Regions from separate parts of the Paeniglutamicibacter sulfureus genome, predicted to be linked through region 2. Evidence: riboswitches for the same ligand, from Rfam matches in the RefSeq annotation. Region 2 holds a riboswitch; each other region holds the start of a gene.
The links. Region 2 has a riboswitch for cyclic di-AMP ahead of ABD687_RS11680 (C40 family peptidase). Riboswitches for the same ligand answer to the same signal wherever they lie in the genome.
Positions count from the first base shown of each region.

Region 1: it holds a riboswitch for cyclic di-AMP, as region 2 does, so the genes downstream of both, ABD687_RS16915 (C40 family peptidase) here and ABD687_RS11680 (C40 family peptidase) in region 2, are expected to answer to the same signal.
Region 3: it holds a riboswitch for cyclic di-AMP, as region 2 does, so the genes downstream of both, ABD687_RS13680 (M23 family metallopeptidase) here and ABD687_RS11680 (C40 family peptidase) in region 2, are expected to answer to the same signal.

Region 1 is NZ_BAAAWO010000001.1:3,722,018-3,727,437, reverse strand. Features, by position in the region: gene mobA (molybdenum cofactor guanylyltransferase) at 1-124, opposite strand, end outside; gene ABD687_RS16920 (HNH endonuclease) at 121-618, opposite strand; gene ABD687_RS16915 (C40 family peptidase) at 1,169-2,002, opposite strand; cyclic di-AMP (ydaO/yuaA leader) riboswitch at 2,008-2,161, opposite strand; gene ABD687_RS16910 (M23 family metallopeptidase) at 2,289-3,212, opposite strand; cyclic di-AMP (ydaO/yuaA leader) riboswitch at 3,300-3,473, opposite strand; gene ABD687_RS16905 (iron-dependent transcriptional repressor DtxR) at 3,566-4,261, opposite strand; gene serC (phosphoserine transaminase) at 4,459-5,420, shown strand, end outside.
Region 2 is NZ_BAAAWO010000001.1:2,554,685-2,560,104, forward strand. Features, by position in the region: gene ABD687_RS11670 (ExeA family protein) at 1-786, shown strand, start outside; cyclic di-AMP (ydaO/yuaA leader) riboswitch at 1,321-1,494, shown strand; gene ABD687_RS11675 (M23 family metallopeptidase) at 1,675-2,505, shown strand; cyclic di-AMP (ydaO/yuaA leader) riboswitch at 2,622-2,787, shown strand; gene ABD687_RS11680 (C40 family peptidase) at 2,793-3,638, shown strand; gene ccsB (c-type cytochrome biogenesis protein CcsB) at 4,059-5,087, opposite strand; gene resB (cytochrome c biogenesis protein ResB) at 5,096-5,420, opposite strand, start outside.
Region 3 is NZ_BAAAWO010000001.1:2,987,294-2,992,713, forward strand. Features, by position in the region: gene ABD687_RS13670 (acyl-CoA thioesterase) at 1-808, opposite strand, end outside; gene ABD687_RS13675 (NAD(P)H-dependent oxidoreductase) at 920-1,474, opposite strand; gene ABD687_RS13680 (M23 family metallopeptidase) at 1,729-2,766, opposite strand; cyclic di-AMP (ydaO/yuaA leader) riboswitch at 2,770-2,944, opposite strand; gene ABD687_RS13685 (hypothetical protein) at 3,384-3,626, shown strand; gene ABD687_RS13690 (ATP-dependent Clp protease ATP-binding subunit) at 3,762-5,420, shown strand, end outside.

The DNA of each region.
Region 1 (5,420 bases), 1.2 Mb from region 2:
CGTCCCGGACGGCGTTCAGGGAATGCTCCAGCAGCGTTTCCCCTCCGTGTTCCAGTAGGGGCTTGCTGACGCCGCCCAGGCGGGATCCACGGCCACCGGCCACAATAATCGCATCGAATTTCATGCTGCACTCCGTAAGAAGGGACTCCAGGCCTCTGCGGGGCGCTCAAGCTCGGTAATGAACCACTGGGCGCCACGCGGTCGGCTCGGGGCGAACCGCAGCTTCCAGCCAAGCTGTGCTAGCGTCCGGTCCCCCTTGGCGCTGTTGCAGCCTTGGCATGCCGCTACTAGATTCTCCCACGAATCCTCCCCGCCGCGGCTGCGCGGCACGATGTGGTCGATCGTGTTGGCGCTGCGTCCGCAGTATCCGCAGCGGTGCCCGTCGCGGCGCAGCACGCCGCGGCGCGAGACATTGACGGTGTTGCGGTAGGGAAGTCGGATGTACCGATTCAGCAGGATCACCGTCGGCCGGGGCATCACCTGGTTGACCCCGACGATCGGGTCACGGTCGTCATCGGCAAGGACGGTGGCCTTCCCGGTGAGGACAAGGAGAAGTGCCCGGCGGAAGGTGATGACCGCCAGCGGTTCAAATCCTGCATTCAGTACTAGGGTTCGCATACGCGCATCCTTAGATCCTGACCCGGCGCAACGCGAGGGACCCGTCCACGACGGAAGTCCCTCACGGTGGCGCACACGGCACTCGGCTTTGGCTCCTGTGACCTAGCCTAAGACAAGAAACAGCGGTTTTGCGTGTATTTGTGGAAAACCAGTTGAAATTGCCACCATAATTTTCCCTGCAGTACACCCCTCGAACACCTGGCGGACAGGGCTCCGCACGGTGTTCCCGTCCCCCGGGCGCACCACCGTTACCGGCCTGGAACAAGGCGAGGGTAAAAATGCCTGCTGCGTAGCCCGAACGCTCGATGCCGGCCGAACTGGAGACATGGATTTGCTTCCCGTCCGCACCCAGGGCGACTGCGTCCACCGCGCCGTCAGTTCGGGAGCCTTCACTCCAGCTCACTGCCTCGTCGGTGCTTGAAATCGGCATACCCACGCCAATGTCCGGCTTACCAAGCCCGGGTAGGCTTCCATGCAAAAATCCGCATTAACCAGCAAGGCCTCCGGTCGATCCACATGGATCGACCGGAGGCCTTGGAACGCTTGGCGCTTAGCCCTTGAGGGTGTAGTAACCGTAGAGCGGGTTGCGGGAAACGTCGTGAAGCATGGTGTCGACAGTCGGGTTCTGGGCACCGATCATCTTGCCGCCGCCGAGGTAGATGCCGACGTGTCCGCCACCGTTCTGGAAGACGAGGTCACCCGGCTTCGGGGAGCTGGTGCGCACGAACTGGCCCGAAGCGCGGATAGCCGAGGTGCCGCGGGCGATGTTGATGCCGTGCTTTGCGTAGACGTACTTGACGAAGCCCGAGCAGTCCCAGCCCGAGGGGGTGTTGCCGCCCCATACATACGGAACGCCGACGTACTTGGCCGCGGTTGCCGCGATGCCGGACAGGTTGGCGGTGTTCATCGAGTCGCTCTTCACCTTGGGGGCCTCGGAGGCCTTAGGGGTGGAGTCGCGGTTCGAGCGGGTCACCGGCGCCATGGCGTCCGAGTTGCTGCTGGAACGGGTCACCGGGGCGGTGTCGTTGGAGCGCTCGGAAACCTCGTTGGAAACGGCGACGACAACCGGCGCGGGCGCCGGCTTGGAGGTGAACGCTGCGCGTTCGATGTTCAGGTCCTTGGCCTTGGAAGCCGCGACCGAAACGGCCTTGACGGCTACACGCTCTGCTGAGAGGCCTTCAACGGGAACTGCGCTTGCTTCGCGGGAAACATCACCCTGGGCCGGAACGCCCAAAGTGAGCACGAGGCCTGATGCGGCTGCAATCACTGCTGCCTGGCGTCCAACCGAACCAGCGTTCGAGGCAACTGCCTTCGAGATGGATTCGAGTGGGTTGGTCCGAACCGGGGTCGCGCGGTGGCGGCCCAATGCTTGACGTGTAGTCACGTAGTAATGCCTCTCCTGATGCCTGCGAGGTGAGCTGTCGGGTTCGAGTGGGAGTCACTCGGCAATCCGGCCGCCAGGCCGAACCACTTAACCCCAAGGCTTCCTGTGTGGAAACCGAATGTGGGTCCCCCGCCACTGCCAAACGAGTAATTGAACGGACACCGTGGGCTGGCAGTGCTCGGCACTTCCCGCGGCGGTGAACAGGGATGATCCCTGGTCACGTATTTAGAATATATGAAGCGAATCCAAAAGTCACGTTCTGATCACGGAACGGTGACAATTGCCGTTATAACCAGGCCTCGGGGTTTACCCACTTGCCGTTGACGATGACTTCCAGGTGCAGGTGGGGGCCGGTTGAGTTGCCCGTGCTGCCGCTCAAGGAGACGACTTCGCCGCGCTTGACCTTCTGGCCCACCGAAACCTTCAGCGACGAATTGTGGTTGTAGCTGGTGTGCAGTCCGTTGCCGTGGTCGATCTCCACACGGAAGCCCGAGTGGCCGGCCCAGGCGGCCTGCACGACGGTGCCGGCGGCGCTTGCCTTGATCGGCGTGCCCATGGGAACTGCGTAGTCCAAGCCGTTGTGGTTCATGTACCCCGGACCGGTCGGATTCTTGCGGTGGCCGAAGCGCGAGGTCAACCGGATGCTGTCCACCGGCTGGGCCAAGACTCCTTCGGCGGCCAGCTTGGTGACGTCTCCGCCGGCTGCGGTCAAGACCGTTGCCAGCTTGTCTTCCTCGGTGAACTCGCTGGTCAGCGACGCTCGCTCGATCTTGACCTCGTCGTCGGCCGGAGCCATGACGTCGACCACGACGGACTGGGCGACGCGGTCGGATCCCGCGGCTGCCGTTTCGGCTTCCTTTGCGGGAGAGGCTGCGGCGAACGCCAGACCGGAAACGGCGGCGACTGCCGCCAGCTTGTGCGTGAAGCCAAGGCGGGGGCGCTGGGCCCGGGGGGCGAACTTCAGGACATTGTCCAGTTCGTCGACCTCGGCCGGGGCGGCAACGGGTGCTGCCGGCGCAGCCAGGGCGACGGGAATTTCGGTGGCGGCAATTGCGTCCGCGTCCGGGGATACGCCATAGCGCAGGCCCGCTACGAAGCGGCGGCCGGTGTACTGCGTGTTGTCAGGGGTCTCGACGGAATCAGGGACCGCGCTCAGGGCGCGTCGACCGGAACGTCGGGAAGTGTTTTCACCACTCAGGGCGGTGTCCACGATCTGCTCTAGTGAACCTTCAGCAGGCGAAGCATCAACGGGTCCGGAAGCACGGCGGCGCCCGGGAGTGTGCTGCTGAGTCAAATGTCAACCTCTCATGTATCGCCTGCGAAGTTAGCTGTCGGATTCGAGTCATGAGATCAACTCGGCAGAGCCTACATAGTGGACTCAGCTTCACCCCAAGATCCATGGTCCAAGACCAGGAACGGCTGAATGGGTCCTCCGCCCCTACCGGGAATTCTTGCTCCGCGATCCGCCGGTAGGGTTATGCGAACCGGATCGGGACTAGATTGCCTAGGTGCAACCCAACGTGAAACACTACCGGGATTAATGTCAAAGTTACAATTCCGTTATCAATCCATGCGGCGGACAAACACGTGGGCGCTGACTTCCGTCGGAAGCTCCAGCGCGCCCTCGATCCCCTGCACCCGAACAACGACGTAATCGCCGGCCCGTTCGAGGGTGACTAGGGCGCCTGGGCGGATGCCGCCCTCATCGAGCTGCACCAGCAGCTCGGGTTCCACCTGGATGGTTTCGGCCAGTCGCTCGACGCGGACCGGGCCCGTATTCCCGTCGACCAGGGCCGAATCGAGACTTTGGACACGTATCGAGATTTCACCCAGTTCCGGCCCTCCCAGTGTCTCGAGCCCGGGGATCGGATTTCCATAGGGAGAGGACTCGGGCGAACCGAGCAACTTGAACAGGCGCTGCTCCACGCGCTCGCTCATCACGTGCTCCCAACGGCAGGCCTCTTCATGGACGTACTCCCACTCCAAGCCAATGACGTCGGCGAGCAGGCGTTCGGCCAGACGGTGCTTGCGCATCACGCCCGTTGCAACTTCTGCGCCATGTGAGGTCAGTTCGAGGTGGCGGTCGGTGGTCACCACGACCAGTCCGTCGCGCTCCATGCGGGCCACCGTCTGTGAAACCGTGGGCCCGGAGTGCCCCAGTCGCTCGGCAATGCGCGCGCGCAGGGCAATGATGCCCTCTTCCTGGAGTTCCAGGATGGTGCGCAGGTACATTTCGGTGGTATCGATCAAATCTGACACGTTTGCAGCTCCCGCAGGGGTTGATTGTTACAAGAGATCACTACGCGATCCACTCTACCCGCGTTCACATTGGCGACTCGCTATTACACAATGGGCCGCCCAGTGCGCGATTATTGAACCACTGGGCACCCTCAATGCGCATCGGATTGCCGCATCGGAAGTGCCCACAGCGGATAACCCCCCTTATGAGGAGCAACATGAGCACCGGCGTGACCATCCCCCAAGACCTTTTGCCCGTGGACGGACGATTCGGCGCAGGACCTTCCAAGGTCCGCCCCGAACAGATCCAGGCTCTCATCGATGCCGGCACGCAACTCCTGGGGACCTCTCACCGCCAGGCCCCGGTGAAGAACCTGGTCCGCGACATCCAGGAAGGCCTCAAGACGTTCTTCAACGCCCCGGCCGACTACGAAGTGGTCCTGGGCGTGGGCGGATCCACCGCGTTCTGGGACATTGCCGCATTCGGCCTGGTCCGCCACAAGGCCCAGCACCTCTCCTTTGGCGAGTTCGGCTCGAAGTTCGCCGCCGCAACCAACAAGGCGCCCTTCCTTGAGCCGTCCTCCATCATCGTCTCCGAACCAGGCACCCGGCCTGTTCCCGTGGCCGAGGCAGGCGTGGATGTATACGCTTGGCCCCAAAACGAGACCTCCACGGGCGTCGCTGCACCGGTTCACCGCGTTGAAGGCGCCGACGAGGGATCGCTTGTCCTCATCGACGCGACCTCCGCAGCCGGCGGACTGGACGTCGACGTCTCGCAGGCAGATGTGTACTACTTCGCCCCGCAGAAGAACTTCGCCTCCGATGGCGGCTTGTGGATTGCGCTCTTCTCCCCCGCGGCCATCGCCCGCGCCGAGGAAATTGCCGCCTCCGGCCGCTGGATCCCGGACTTCCTGAGCCTGAAGACGGCGATCGACAACTCGCGCCTGAACCAGACGTACAACACCCCGGCCCTGTCCACCTTGGTCACTCTCAACGCCCAGGTGCAGTGGCTCAACGCCAACGGCGGCCTGGCGTTCGCCGCAGCCCGCACCGCGGACTCGGCCTCCCGCATCTACGACTGGGCCGAGGCTTCCGAAGTGGCGACCCCGTACGTCACCGCCCCCGGGGAACGCTCCAACGTCATTGCCACGATCGACTTCGACGATTCGATCGATGCCGC
Region 2 (5,420 bases):
TTTGGTTTTTCCCGGCTTCCTTTTGGCCGTGATATCCCGCCGGCGGCGCTGAACCAGCACCCCGGGCACCGCGAGGCGGTCGCCCGCATCTCCTGGTGCATCGACCAGCGCCGCATGGGAGTGATCGCCGGGGAAGTCGGGGCCGGGAAGACCGTGGCGGCCCGCGCCGCACTGGCGCACCTGGAACCATCCCGCCACCAAATCATCTATGTCCCGGATCCGACCATCGGGATCCGCGGGATCCGTGCAGCGATTGTGACCGCGCTGGGGGCCACGCCCTCCTTCTTCTCCGGAGCCCTGGCCGCGCAGGCCGCGGCCCTGCTCGCCGGCGAACTCGACGAACGCTCTCGCCTGCCGGTGATTGTCATCGATGAAGCACACCTGCTGACCAACGAAGACCTCGAATCATTGAGGATGCTCTCAAACGTCAGCATGGATACGGAGTCGCATTTCGCGTTGTTGCTCATCGGTCAACCCACCCTGCGGCGCCGGTTGAAACTGGCGGTGCTGGCCGCCCTGGACCAACGGATCGGGACCCGGTTCACCATCAACGGGATGAATCTGGAGGACACCAGCGACTACATCAAGGGACATCTTGGATTCGCAGGCCGAACTGATCCCTTGTTCTCCGAAGATGCGATCACCGTCATCCATCAGGCGTCCCGTGGCTACCCGCGCACCGTGAACAACCTGGCCCTGGCCGCACTCATGGCCACCCGCTCGGCCAAAGGCGCGATCGTGGACCAATCCGCGGCGCAGTCGGCGGTGAGCGAATTCAGCGAATAACCCAACCGGCACCCCTGCCGACCAGCCCGCCGGCATGACCACGAACGCCTCGCCAAGATCATCCTGGCGAGGCGTTTCTATGGCAGGTTCGTCGTCAAACTCGGTGGCGGCTTCATCGTCAAATTACGCGACGGTCAACAGCAGCATGCGTGGTCGTCTGCGTAGATGAGGACTTCTTCCAGGGGCTGCCCATGAAACGGATGAACCTCACAACCGCTATGTCGCCCTTTCCCTACTCTTCACCTATCACTTCGGCGATCCGTTGCTGCCACACATGTAGTACCAAGGCGGGATTGGACGTGTTCTGACACATGAACACCCGGAAAGGGGGAAGAACGGAACCAGACGTAGGCGAGTTCGACGGCCGTATTCGCGAATGAAACCCATGACCTCACTTTCGCCCGAAGCCCGGGACCACGCGTTTGTCCGCCGCATGGATTGATAACGGAATTGTAACTTTTTTATATACCCCGGTAGAGTTACACGTTGGGTTTCACTTACGCAAATCCGTCCCGATCCGGTTCGCATAACCCTACCGGCGGATCGCGGAGCAAGAATTCCCGGTAGGGGCGGAGGACCCATTCAACCGTTCCTGGTCTTGGACCACGGATCTTGGGGTGAAGCTGAGTCCACTATGTAGGCTCAGCCGAGTTGATCTCATGACTCGAATCCGACAGCTAACTTCGCAGGCGATACATGAGAGGTAGACATTTGACTCAGCAGCACACTCCCGGGCGCCGCCGTGCTTCCGGCCCCGTTGATGCTTCGCCTGCTGAAGGTTCACTAGAGCAGATCGCGGACACCGCACTGAGCGGTGAAAGCACTGCCCGACGTTCCGGTCGACGCGCCCTGAGCGCGGTCCCGGATTCCGTCGAGGCCCCCGATAGCATGCAGTACCTTGGCCGCCGCTTTGCGGCGGGCCTGCGCTACGGCGCATCCCCGGACGCGGCAAGCATTGCCGCCACCGAAATCCCTACTCCCCTGGTTGCTCCCACGACTTCGGTTGCAGCTCCGGCCGAAGTCGACGAACTGGACAACGTCCTGAAGTTCGAGCCCCGGACGCAACGCCCCCGACTTGGGTATGCGCACATGATCGCAGCAGTCGCAGCCGTTTCCGGTCTGGCATTCGCCGCCGTCACCCCGGGGCAGGATGTCGAGGAAATTGCCTCGGAGACCCAGCGCGTCGCCCAGACTGCTGTCGCAGATGTCAAGGCCCCGGCCAATGACGAGGTCAAGATCGAGCGGGCCTCGCTGACCAGCGAGTTCACCGAGGAAGACAAGCTGGCAACGGTCGTGACCGCTTCCGGCGGCGATGTCACCAAAGTCGAAAGCGGCGGGGTCCTGGCCCAACCGTTGGACACCGTGCGATTGACTTCGCGTTTCGGGTTCCGGAAGAATCCGACCGGCCCGGGTTTCATGAACCACAACGGGCTGGACTACGGCGCCGCGTGCGGGACCCCTGTGAAGGCCAGTGCCGCCGGCACTGTCGTGCAGTCCGAGTTTGCCGGCCACTCCGGCAATCGCGTGCAGATCGACCATGGCAACGGGCTGGAGACAAGCTACAACCACAATTCGGCACTCAAGGTGTCGGTGGGCCAGAAGGTCAAGCGCGGAGAAGTTGTCGCGCTTGTCGGCACCACGGGCAACTCGACCGGCTGCCACGTCCACCTCGAGGTCATCGTCAACGGCAAGTGGGTAAACCCCGAGGCTTGGTTATAACGGCAATTGTCACTGTTCCGTGACCAAAACGTGACTTGTGGATTAGCTTCATATATTCTAAGTAAGTGATCGGGGATCAACCCTGTTCACCGCCGCGGGAAGTGCCGAGCACTGCCAGCCCACGGTGTCCGTTCACTTACTCGTTTGGCAGTGGCGGGGGACCCACTTTCGGTTTCCACACCAGGAAGCCTTGGGGTTAAGTGGTTCGGCCTGGCGGCCGGATTGCCGAGTGACTCCCACTCGAACCCGACAGCTCACCTCGCAGGCATCAGGAGAGGCATTACCACGTGACTACACGTCAAGCATTGGGCCGCCACCGCGCGACCCCGGTTCGGATCAACCCGCTCGAATCCATCTCGAAGGCAGTCGCCTCGAACGCCGGATCCGTTGGCCGCCAGGCAGCAGTCGTTGCCGCCGCCTCCGGCCTGGTCCTCACTTTGGGTGTTCCGGCCCAGGGCGATGTTTCCCGCGAAGCAAGCGCCGTTCCCGTTGAAGGGCTTAGCCCGGAGCGTGTAGCCGTCAAGGCCGTTTCGGTCTCGGCGTCCAAGGACCTGACCATCGAGCGCGCGGCGTTCACCTCGAAGCCTGCCCCTGCTCCCGTCGTGGTTGCCGTGGCCAAGGAAGTTGCCCCCAGCAGCACCGCGACGAAGACGCGGTCCAACGACACCGCTCCGATGGCTCGCTCCAACAACGACTCTGATGCCTACGCGCCGGTCACCCGCTCGAACCGCGACAGTGCGCCGGAAGCCTCGACCCCGAAGCCCAAGAGCGATTCGATGAACACCGCGAACCTCTCCGGCATTGCTGCAACCGCCGCCAAGTATGAGGGCGTTCCCTACGTATGGGGCGGCAATACCCCGTCGGGCTGGGACTGCTCCGGCTTCGTCAAGTACGTCTACGCAAAACACGGCATCAACATCGCCCGCGGCACCTCCGCCATCCGCGCCTCCGGCCAGTTCGTCCGCACCAGCTCTCCGAAGCCCGGCGACCTGGTCTTCCAGAACGGCGGCGGCCACGTCGGCATCTACCTCGGCGGCGGCAAGATGATCGGCGCACAGAACCCGACTACGGACACGCTTCTCCACAATGTGACTCGCAACCCCCTCTACGGGTACTACACCCTCAAGGGCTAAGCGCAAGCGTTCCAAGGCCTCCGTCGATCCGCAAGGATCGACGGAGGCCTTGGTTCTTTTGACATGGGTTCTCCCTCATAGCGGGTCCTTGACCTGCGCTATGCTTGACAGGGCCCAGTTACGCTGAACTGGAACGATGGTAGCCAAGTTCACATCAGAAATATTCTGGATAATCTCCTGCGACAGCGGTCAAAAAGCACTTCTAATAATGCGTAATTCGCTGCGGCCCCAAGCGGGCGCCCTGTTTCACAAGGACCGGGTTAACCTCTTGGGTGCGGGGGGTCGCGGTGGGACTCTTAGCCGAATGCATCCCGCCGCGACACCCACCACTAGACGAAATCCAAGAACGTCATCTGGATCCTGAGTGTATGCACGCTTCGGCGGACTGTCATACCCGCGTTGGTTCCCGCGGAAGGCGGTTTAGACTCCGGCGTAGGAGTGCAGTCCGTTGAAGTAGAGGTTCACGACGGTGAAATTGAAGACCAGGCAGAGGTAACCGATGATGCTCAGCCAGGCCGAGCGTGCGCCGGTCCAGCCGCCGGTTGCCCGGGCGTGCAGGTAGCCGGCGTAGACGACCCAGATCACGAAGGTCCAGACTTCCTTGGTGTCCCAGCCCCAGTAGCGGCCCCAGGCGGCCTCGGCCCAAATGGCACCGGCTATCAAGGTGAAGGTCCACATCACGAAGGCGACCGCGTTGATGCGGTAGGCGAAGTTTTCCAAGGGAGCCGCGCCGGGGACCAGGCGCATGAACGGCATCTTGTCCTTCCTTCCGGCGGCCAGGGCATCCATGCGCGTGTGCTGGAGCAGCTGGAGCACGTTCATCGCAAAGGTGATGGTGAACAGTGCGGAAGCCAAGACCGCGATCGAGACGTGGATGATCAGCCAGTAGCTCTGCAGGGCAGGGACAAGGTGGGCAACGGGGGTCGGGAAGCCCATGGTGGCGCCGCACAGCATGACGGTGACCAGGCCGATGACGAAGGTGCCCATGAAGCGCAGGTCCTTCTTCACCAGCACCAGCATGAACACCAGGGCCACCAGGAAGGAACCGGTGGACAGGAACTCATACATGTTGCCCCACGGCACGCGCCCGGTCGCGATAGCGCGGGAGACCACGGCAAAGCCCTGCAGCAGCACGCCCAGCCAGCTCAGCGAGACCGCGACCTTGGCCGCCATCCGCTTGGCCGAGGCAGCGGTGTAGGTCATGGAATCGTTGACCAAGGCGTTGTCCGGGGTCCCCGAAGGGGGCGGCGCGATGGCTCCGGCAGCAACCAGGACCTTCTTTTCAGAAACAACCGCCTGTGTGTCGATTTCCTGGATGAGCTTGCTCGACTTCGCAAGGTCCCACGCAAATGCCACGAAGGCGGATGCGTAGACCATCGCGGCGAGCAACATGAACAGGTCGCTGTACTGCCCCAGGGCCACGTTGATCGTGGGCATGTCGTTTTCCATAGGTTCTCCTAGACTCCGGCCCGCTGAACGGCGGGCCACTGCTGTTCAAGAAGCTTGCGCAGCTCCTTGGCTTCGGACTCAAGCCCGTGGTCTTCGCCACGGGCCAGCAATCCGTATTCGATGACCCGCTCTTCACGGCCCGAGCCGTCAACGGAGGTCTTGATTCTCACCCAGGCCCGGCGGCGCGGGGTAAAGAGCGAGATGCCCAGGCCCAGCAGTGAAAGGGCCGCAAAGACCGCCACGGGGCGCTTGCTCGGGTCGTAGGCGATGTCCACGCCGATGAAGCGCTTGAGCCCGTCAAAGGAAATGCTTCCCTTGCCGTCGGGCAATTCG
Region 3 (5,420 bases), 430 kb from region 2:
GGGCGACGAAGATAGTCATGCACTGGGTGGTGTCGCGCCACTGAGTTTCGCGGGGGTCCCGGGCGCGCACGTGCACGGCGATGTGCATGGAATGCGGTCCGGTGTGGATCAGCCGCGCCTCGAGCTCGACGACGTCGCCGATGTGGATGGGATTGGTGAAGTGGATGCCCCCGGAATAGACGGCCACCGCATCATCCCCGCACCACCCCATGGCGCAGGCCCGGGCGACCTCGTCGATCCATCGCATCACGATCCCGCCGTGTGCGTTCCCTCCCCAGTTCACGTCCGTTGGGGAGGCCAGGAACCTGAACTTCTCGCGAGGCGCGGTGCCGGCCTCCGTGTACTCCTGCGCCAGCATGGCCTGGCGGATCTCGGCGCGCGCGGCCACGCGGTCGGCCGCCCCATGTGCCAGTTGGGCCGCTGCGGCATCGGCCGGCTTCCAGGGCGGGACCGCCTTGGCGCGGCGTTGCTCGTCCATTGCCACGAAGACCAGGATGCAGTCCATGGCGGGCTTGAAGACGCGTTCGCGCACGTCGGCGGCGTCGACGGTGACCACCACCTGCATGCTGCTGCGCCCGGTGTGCACGATCTGGGCGGTGACCTCGATCAGGTCGCCGTTTTCGATGGGCCGGGTGAAGTGGACGTTCCCGACGTAGGCGGTGACGCAGTAGCCGCCGGAGTAGCCGACGGCGCAGGCGTAGCCGGCCTTGTCGATCCACTCGAGCACGCGCCCGGCCTGGACCGTGAGCCCGTCTTCGGAAACATCGGTCGGTGCGGCCAGGAAGCGCAGCGTCATCACGTCGTTCATGTGCCAATACTAGCCATGTGCCGCCGCAACAGACGCTTGTGGCCGGCACCCGAAACAGGTACCGGCCACAGGTGCACTCATCGACCCCGAAGGGTCAATGCCATTTCTGGACTAGTTGCTTTCGGCGGCGGCGCGGATGCCCTCGAGCACTGCCGAAACCTGGCCAACAACCTCTGCGTCGTCCTTCGGGTGGGTCTCGGCGAAGCGGACCAGCGAACCCGGGATGGAGAGCTTGACGTCTTCCAGCACGGTGGCGCCGGCGATGCCGACGGCCTTGCGGGCCTCGTCCTGGGCCCACACGCCACCGAACTGGCCGTAGGCGGTGCCGATGACGGCGGCGGGCTTGCCGAAGACGGCGCCGGCGCCCATCGGGCGGGAAAGCCAGTCGATGGCGTTCTTCAGCACTGCAGGCATGGTGCCGTTGTACTCGGGGGAAACCAGCAGCAGGGCGTCGGCCGCACCGGCGGCTTCGCGCAGCGCGACGGCAGCAGCCGGAACCTGTCCCTCGACGTCGATGTCCTCGTTGTAGAACGGAATGTCCTCGATGCCGGCGTAAAGGTTTACCTCAACGCCCTCAGGGGCGTTCGCGACGGTGGCCTCGGCCAGCTGCTGGTTGGTGGAACCGTTGCGGAGGGAACCGACGAGGGTCAGGACGGTGGTTGCCATAAGAGGAAGTCTCCTGTTTTTTCGGGGGGTGCTGCTTGATGCGTCAATCAATGCCAACCACGCAATGGGCATCTCGATTCCCCACACGGCCGTGACGAGCAACACATTGGCGGATGCTCGGAAGCGGCCGCGTAGGGAGAATCGTGGGCGTTCTTGCGGTCATTGCCGTGGTGATCTGCATCGATTCAGCTTTGCAGGACGCCTTCTCGAGGTATACGAAATGAAGTCCGCCAAAAATCGGCGAGTCCTGGCCGTTACAGCCAGCCCTCGGGATTGACCCACTTGCCGTTGACGATGACCTCGAGGTGCAGGTGGGGGCCTGTTGAGTTGCCCGTGCTGCCAGCCAGGGCGACGACCTCGCCGCGCCCGACCTTTTGTCCCACGGACACCTTGAGGGCCGAGTTGTGGTTGTAGCTGGTTTCCAGCCCGTTGCCGTGGTCGATTTTGACGCGGTTGCCGGAGTGGCCGGCCCATTCGGCCTGCACGACGGTGCCGGCGGCGCTTGCCTTGATCGGTGTACCCATGGGAACTGCGTAGTCCAGGCCGTTGTGGTTCATGTACCCCGGACCGGTCGGGTTCTTGCGGAAACCAAAGCGCGACGTCAACCGGATGCTGTCCACCGGCTGGGCGAGCTTGGTGACTTTTCCGGTGTCAGCGGTGGCGGCGGGCGCCGGCTTGGCGTCCTTGGCGACCTTTGCGGCGGCAACGGTCGTGACAGGGGCCGGCTTCTTTTCCTTCTTTTCCACCTTGATGAACTTGCTGGTCACCGAGGCGCGATCGACCGTGAGCTTGTCACTGGCCGGGGCTTTGACATCCGCGACGGCGGTCTGGGCGACGCGCTGGGGCTCTGGGGCAACCTCCTCGGCCTCCTGCGCGGGGGCGGCAGCGAATGCCAGGGCGGACACGGCGGCGACTGCTGCGAGCTTGTGCGCCAACCCGAGGCGGGGGCGCCGGTCCCGGGGGGCGAACTTCCGAACGCTGTCCAGTTTGCCGGCTTCCGCAGGCATCGGCAGGGGCACCGACTGTGCACCAGATGCGGAAGGGACTTCGGCGGCGGCCATGGATGAAGCGTCCGGGGCCGCTCCATAGCGGAGGCTTGCCACGAATCGGCGGCCGGCATACTCCGTGTCATTCGGGGATTGCGCGGAATCCGGGACCGCGCCGAGTGCGCGGCGGCCCGACCGCCGGGAAGTGTTTTCGCCGCTCGCGATTTGCTCCATGGAAGCGTTGGCGGGCTTGGCATCAACGGGGCCGGACGCGCGGCGGCGCGCGGAATTATGGTGCTGGGTCAAATGATTACCTCTCATGTATCGCCTGCGAAGTTAGCTGTCGGATTCGAGTCATGAGATTAACTCGGCCGAGCCCACCAAGGTGGACTCAACTTCACCCCGAGATCCATGGTGCAAGACCAGGATCGGTTGATTGGGTCCTCCGCCCCTACCGGGAATTTTTACTCCGCGATCCGCCGGTAGGGTTGGGCGAACCGGATCGGGACTGGGTTGCCTAGATGCGACCCGATGTAAAACCCTACGAGGGTAAATACAAAAGTTACAATTCCGTTATCAATCCATGCGGCGGACAAATACGTGGGCGCCGACACCGGTCGATGGCTCTCGCTCCCTCGATCCCGTACACCCGCACAAGTGCGGACTTCCGGCACTTTCCATGGTGACTAGGAGCCCGGTCGGATGGCGTCATAGTAGGGCTGCGCCAGCAGCCCGGATTCCATCTGGATGGCAATAGTCAGGAGCTCCCCCGGGACGGTAGCTTAAATGTGATCAAGTAGACGGTGGGCCCGGGCTCTGCGGCGGTGCGGATGGTGCAGTCCAAGCCGGTCGTCGGGCTGATTCCCTCCATTGCGGCTCACCACGCCTTCAACCAGTTGCGGATAATGCGGCAGGTTCAGTAGGTGAAGACCCGCAAATCCATCCTGGGTTGGACCTTCTTCCTTAACGGGAACATTGTGGCCGCTGCGAAGTCCTTGTTGATGGACAGGACTATCACCTGCCTGCGTCTCGGCGTGCGGAAAAGGGAACACTGGCACCTCCACGCCTCGGGCAAGAAGGACCACCGTCCCCCACGAGCCGCTTGCCTGAAGGGCAAGCGGGCGGGTGACACCCTGAAGCAGGCATATTCCGTGCTGCCGTGCTGAAAGCATCTCCAGGCCGTCGCCCCCGGCATCTCGCCGTCGGCGAACATTGCCCCGCCGGAATCACGCCCGGGAATATCCTGTTGGCATCCGCGTTAACTTGAGCCAAGGGCACTCAAGTATCCAATAGGAGGAAACATGCCAGCATTCTTTGGCCCATCCGGCGCCGGCAACGGCTCTTTCGAGGATTTCCTGGCGCGCTACCTGCAAGGCCAGCGCACCAGCCGCTTCGGGCGCCCCGTCGACATCACCCGACTGCTCAGCCGCCACACGCACGAGGTACTGACCCGTGCCGCGCAATTCGCCGTTGAACACGGCCACCCCGACATCGACGCGCTGCACTTGCTGCGCGTGATGCTCGAGATCGAGCCCGTCGACGAGGCCCTGCGCCGCTCCGGGGCCGACGCCGGGGCGATTGCCCGCGACGCCGAACAGCGCTTGCCCGAAACCGGGCCGCGACACTCCGAATCCGCTCCCGCGCTGACCCCATCGGCCCAGCGCGCCCTGCTCGACGCCTACCAGGTCGCCCGCGCCTTCGGCTCAACCTACATCGATCCCGAACACCTGTTCCTGGCATTCGTGCTCAACACCGAATCCCCGGCCGGGCAGGTGCTCGGCGCCGCCGGAGTCACTCCACAGACCCTGCAGGCCGCCGCCGAGGGTGCCGATCAACAACGCTCCGGTTCCGCTCCGACCCAGCGGAAATCCGCCGAGGCCAACCAGCCCGCCAAGGGTGAGACGCCATTGTTGGAGAAATTCGGCATGGACCTGACCGCCCGGGCCGCCGAGGACGGGCTGGACCCGGTGATCGGCCGCACGCAGGAGATCGAGCAGACCATCGAGATCCTGGCCCGGCGCACGAAGAACAACCCGGTGCTGATCGGCGAGGCCGGCGTCGGGAAAACCGCCGTTGTCGAGGGCCTCGCCCGCGCCATCGTCGCCGGCGAGGTGCCGGATCAGCTGGCAGGCAAGCGCATCATCGCGCTCGACTTGCCGGCCATGGTCGCCGGCACCCGCTACCGCGGCGACTTCGAGGAGCGCCTGACCCAGACCATGGACGAGATCGCCGCGCAGGACGGGGAGGTGATCGTCTTCATCGACGAGCTGCACACCGTGGTCGGCGCCGGCTCAGGCGGCGAGGGCTCCATGGATGCCGGCAACATCCTCAAGCCACGGCTGGCCCGCGGCGAGCTTCACCTCATCGGCGCCACCACGCTGGCCGAATACCGCAAGGTCGAGAAGGATCCCGCCTTGGAACGCCGCTTCCAGCCTGTGACCATCGGCGAGCCCTCCCTTGAGGACGCCGTAACGATCCTGCACGGATTGAAGGAAAGGTACGCGCAGCACCACCGGGTCACCTACACCGACGAGGCGATCCGCGCCGCGGTGGAAATGTCGGCCCGCTACGTGACCGACAGGTTCCTGCCGGACAAGGCCATCGACCTGATCGATACCGCGGGTGCCCGGCTGGGCCTCAAGCGCGGACCGGGCATCGACACCGTGGCGCTGAAGTCGCGGATAGCCGAGCTCGCAGCCGCCAAGGACCGCGCGGTGGCAGAGGAACGCTACGAGGACGCTTCGCGTTTGCGCGACGAGGCCGAGGAAATCTCTGCCCGGCTGGCCGAGACCGAGGAGTCCGGCACCGGCACCGCCGACACGGTGGTCGACGAAGCCCAGATCGCCGAGGTCATCGCCCGCGCCACCGGCATCCCCGCCGCGCGGCTGACGGAGGACGACAAGGAACGCCTGGCCCGTCTGGAGGACGAGCTCCACGACAGGGTCGTCGGGCAGGACGAT